One region of the Pseudoalteromonas sp. AWH4_217 genome, then DNA from elsewhere that is predicted to be linked to it. Evidence: predicted binding sites of a transcription regulator. Region 1 holds the regulator's gene; the other holds the start of a gene.
What was found. The regulator NrdR, encoded in region 1, represses ribonucleotide reductase genes. The targets are predictions, from matches to a motif close to AAACACNANATNTNGTGTTT.
Positions count from the first base shown of each region.

Region 2: nrdG (anaerobic ribonucleoside-triphosphate reductase activating protein) is a predicted target of NrdR. The motif match lies at 915-934, and genes of this name have one in related genera.

Region 1 covers NZ_JBSWYM010000016.1:35,126-37,327, reverse strand. Annotated here, with positions in the region: gene ribD (bifunctional diaminohydroxyphosphoribosylaminopyrimidine deaminase/5-amino-6-(5-phosphoribosylamino)uracil reductase RibD) at 1-905, opposite strand, end outside; gene nrdR (transcriptional regulator NrdR) at 902-1,354, opposite strand; gene glyA (serine hydroxymethyltransferase) at 1,520-2,202, opposite strand, start outside.
Region 2 covers NZ_JBSWYM010000010.1:157,617-159,818, reverse strand. Annotated here, with positions in the region: gene nrdD (anaerobic ribonucleoside-triphosphate reductase) at 1-460, opposite strand, end outside; gene nrdG (anaerobic ribonucleoside-triphosphate reductase activating protein) at 464-913, opposite strand; gene mog (molybdopterin adenylyltransferase) at 1,157-1,684, shown strand; gene ACXAH1_RS14225 (NarK family nitrate/nitrite MFS transporter) at 1,750-2,202, opposite strand, start outside.

The DNA of each region.
Region 1 (2,202 bases):
CCCTCAAGCCAGACCTGATTAATATTCCGTTCGGCCAGAGACGCCAACGCCGCGTGCAGGTCAATTTTACCGGCACAGGTCTTAATCTTAATTTGCTCTACGAAATGTGGCCAGTTGTGCTGATTATCAAGGTCTGAACGTAAAATAACGACTGGCGCGGGTATTTTAAACAGAGCCAGTTCCGGGTGAAGACGGTTTTGTGAGTCAATAATCACCCGAACGGGTTGACGCCATTGCTCAACAGGTCGCTTGATATCGGTCAGCTCTTCTGCGCGGACATTGAGCCGAGCATCATCCATCAGTACTGTATCAGCGCCCGTCAATATTGCGCAACTTTGCGCCCGCCCCAGCTGCACATCGCGTCGCGCCGCGGGTCCTGTGATCCATTTACTCTCGCCATTACCCAGGGCCGTTTTGCCATCCAGACTCGCAGCCAGCTTACAGATGACATAAGGCAGGCCTTGCTCCATCCGCTTTAAGAAACCTTTGTTAAGTGCCCGCGCCTGTTGTTCAAGTAGTCCCGAAGCTGTTTCTATCCCCGCCTCATTGAGCATCGCAAGTCCTCGCCCCGCAACTTCTGGGTTGGGATCGACCATCGCAGCGATGACTTTACTAACGCCGGCTTCGATCAGGCCTTTTGCACATGGTGGTGTACGGCCATAGTGACTGCAGGGTTCAAGTGTTACGTAGGCCGTCGCGCCCTGAGCCTGCTCGGCAGCCTCTCGCAGAGCATGCACTTCCGCATGTGGCTCACCGGCACGCAAGTGAAACCCTTCACCGACAATTTCGCCGTTATTAACTATCACACAGCCGACATTGGGGTTAGGTGTGGTCGTAAAACAGCCCTGTTTAGCCAACTCAATGGCGCGTGCCATAAAAGTACGATCGGCTTGTGTAAAACTCATTCATCCCCCAGTCTGGCAATTTCTTCACCAAACTCTTTCACATCTTCAAAGCAACGATACACCGAAGCGAAACGTACGTAGGCCACTTTATCGAGTTTTTTGAGCGCTTCCATAATACATTCACCCACCAGCTGACTGGGCACTTCTCGCTCACCGGTAGCACGCAATTGAGATTTTATTTGATGAACGACTTCTTCTATCTGCTCAGTGCTCACCGGGCGCTTTTCAAGCGCTCGATGCAAACCATTTTGCAGTTTATCTTCATTAAATGGTTCTCTGGAGCCATCTTGCTTGATCACTCTGGGCATCACCAACTCGGCCCCTTCAAACGTGGTAAAACGCTCGTGACATAAAATACACTCACGCCGCCTGCGTACCTGGTGACCCGAGCCAACTAACCGTGAATCTATCACTTTGGTTTCTTTTGCCGTACAAAAAGGACAGTGCATAAACACTCACTATGAAAAACTGACAAACGCCCAATCTGCGCTGGCAAGGTTACAACACAGCTTGGGTCAATTGTTGCCAGTATACCAAGATAGTGGCCATTGGTGCACATAAAAAAAGGCTGCCAGAATGGCAGCCCTCTTGTGTATAACGTCGCGCGCTATTGCTTACGCGTATACAGGCAACTTAGCGCAAATCGCTTTTACTTTTTCTTTCACCTGTGCCTGAACTGCTTCATCTTCGATGTTGTCCAGTACATCACAGATCCAGCCAGCCAGTTCACCCGCTTCTGCTTCTTTAAAGCCGCGACGTGTGATAGCCGGTGAACCAATACGCAGACCAGACGTCACAAACGGAGAACGAGGGTCGTTTGGTACAGAGTTTTTGTTCACAGTGATGTTCGCACGGCCAAGCGCCGCATCCGCGTCTTTACCTGTGATGTCTTTGTCGATCAGATCAAGCAAGAACAAGTGGTTGTCAGTCTTACCTGAAACAACTTTGTAGCCACGCGCCTGAAGTACAGCAACCATTGCCTGTGCATTTTTTACCACTTGTGTCTGGTATGCTTTGAAGTCATCCTGCAAAGCTTCTTTGAATGCAACAGCTTTTGCTGCAATCACGTGACACAATGGACCACCCTGACCACCCGGGAATACTGCACTGTTCAGTTTTTTATAGATATCCGCATCACCACATGCTGACAGGATCAAACCACCACGAGGGCCTGCCAGTGTTTTGTGTGTCGTTGTCGTAACAACATGCGCATGTTGGATTGGGCTTGGGTAGATACCAGCCGCAACCAGACCCGCAACGTGTGCCATATCAACCAGCAGGTAAGCACCCACTTTGT
Region 2 (2,202 bases), on a different contig from region 1:
TCAAAAATTCGACCGTCGCAACCGCACCGGCAAATTGCGCACTGATGGCAAACACCAGATTGACAAAGCTACCGCAGAATGACTCCAGGTGCTGCGGCGCCTTCGACTCACCGCCGAGGCGGGTCAGCCCGTCCAGTAAAAAAGGGTACATAGTAACAGACGTGCAATAGGGTTTCAGGCTGGTTTCATCGTGCACATAGATCTCGTGTTCGGTGATCTGACGCTGATATTCCTGTGCCAGTGCATCGCCATAAAGCGCTTTGATTTTTGCCGCCACCTGCGCCCGGTTAACCTGAATAAAATAGTCTTTCATTAGTTCAGATTCTAAGGTGGCGATGTTTTTGAGCGTCACATTGGCGTTGGCGTCCATGGTGGAGCCGTCGGCGGCATTGTGCGCCGCACAGTAGTTGCCTATAAAACGGCGTTTTTCTTCGAGTTGATGCTGGGTCAGCACAGACATAGATTACTCCCTGGAAAAGTGTGCATTAAGGATCTGGCCGGAGGCCACGTCGATAAAACGTTGGTTTGTATTTGGCTTGTCCAGGCCACCTAAAGCCTGGATGTACGGGCCGGTTTTCAGGTAAGTGAGCTCTGCTCGCAATGGCGCAGGCACTGCCTGCTGCCCGGTATACAGGCAGGTTTTCAGGCCAGCGTGTCTGGCAAGTTGCAGTAATTTGATCAACAGCGGTGCCTGCCACTCACCACCAAAGAACACCACACAGGTGATAAGCCCACTGTATTTGTGTAACAGCCCGGTAAAGCGTGCAACCGTGAGTGGCGTGCCGTTTTGTGCATCCCACACCTGTGGGCTGTGACACCCCCGGCAACCGATCTGGCACCCGGTACACAAAAAGCCCAACGCTATCTCATTGGGCACTTCCTGAAAACAGATCTGCGGCTCAAACACATTCACAAAACACCATATGTAGTTATTTTTCAAATTTAAAACACAATATATAGCACTTCAGTGTATTCCGACCAGTCTCCCGCTTGATCTGAATCAAGCTTACTCACGGTTAAAAAAGACACTTTAGTGGTAACAAAAAAGGTGCATGCGCAAGGGTGTACTGTGTGGGTGCTTCTACCTACTTTGGAGGAGTTTCATACTGTATATTCTTTGCTAGACTGGCTTTTTTACGAATGTTAAAGGGCGGCTATGACAGCTAAAATTGGTATTTTAACGGTAAGCGACCGTGCGAGCAGAGGTCAGTATGAGGATCTCTCCGGACCCGCTATTATTGACACACTCACGGCCTATCTTTCTTCGCCGTGGCAGGCTGTGCGTATTCTTGTTGAAGACGAACAACCACTGATTGAGCAGGCTTTGCGTAAACTGAGCGATGACGAAGGCTGTGCATTAATCATCACCACCGGCGGTACAGGCCCGGCAAAACGCGACGTCACACCCGAAGCAACAGAAGCGGTCTGTGATAAGATGATGCCCGGCTTTGGCGAACTGATGCGCCAGGAAAGTTTAAAATATGTTCCGACCGCGATTTTATCCCGCCAGACTGCCGGCATTCGCAATCAGGCACTGATCATCAACTTGCCGGGCAAACCAAAGGCCATCAAACAGTGTCTGGATGCGGTATTCCCGGCTGTGCCCTACTGTATTGACCTGCTGGAAGGCCCTTACCTGACATGCGATGATGCTGTGATCCAGGTATTCAGGCCAGAATCTTAATCTGTATAATCATTACCCATAAAAAAGCCAGTGCATTTGCACTGGCTTTTTGGTTCTGGAGATTGCTAAACTTTTTTGTGTGATACATCGATCAGTTCAACGGTACCGTCTTCACGCACTTCTGCAATTTGTCCTCTGGGTTCATCCATAAAAAACAAGGTTACAAATCCAATCATGGCGGTACCTGCAATAACGTAGAAGAAGGTGGCATAGTCAACAAAAGACAGAACGGTCAGAAAGGTCACCGCGCCCACATTACCATAAGCTCCTGTCATACCCGCGATCTGACCGGTTAGGCGACGTTTGATCAGCGGTACCACTGCAAACACAGCGCCTTCGCCAGACTGAACAAAGAAAGAACACGCCATTGCTGTGGCAACTGCCAGCCATAACGGCCATTGCGCATCCACCATGCCCATTAAGAAATATCCCATTGCCAGGCCAGCGGTTAAAATCAGCAAGGTTGTTTTACGGCCAAATTTATCTGAGATCCAGCCACCTGCGGGGCGAGACATTAG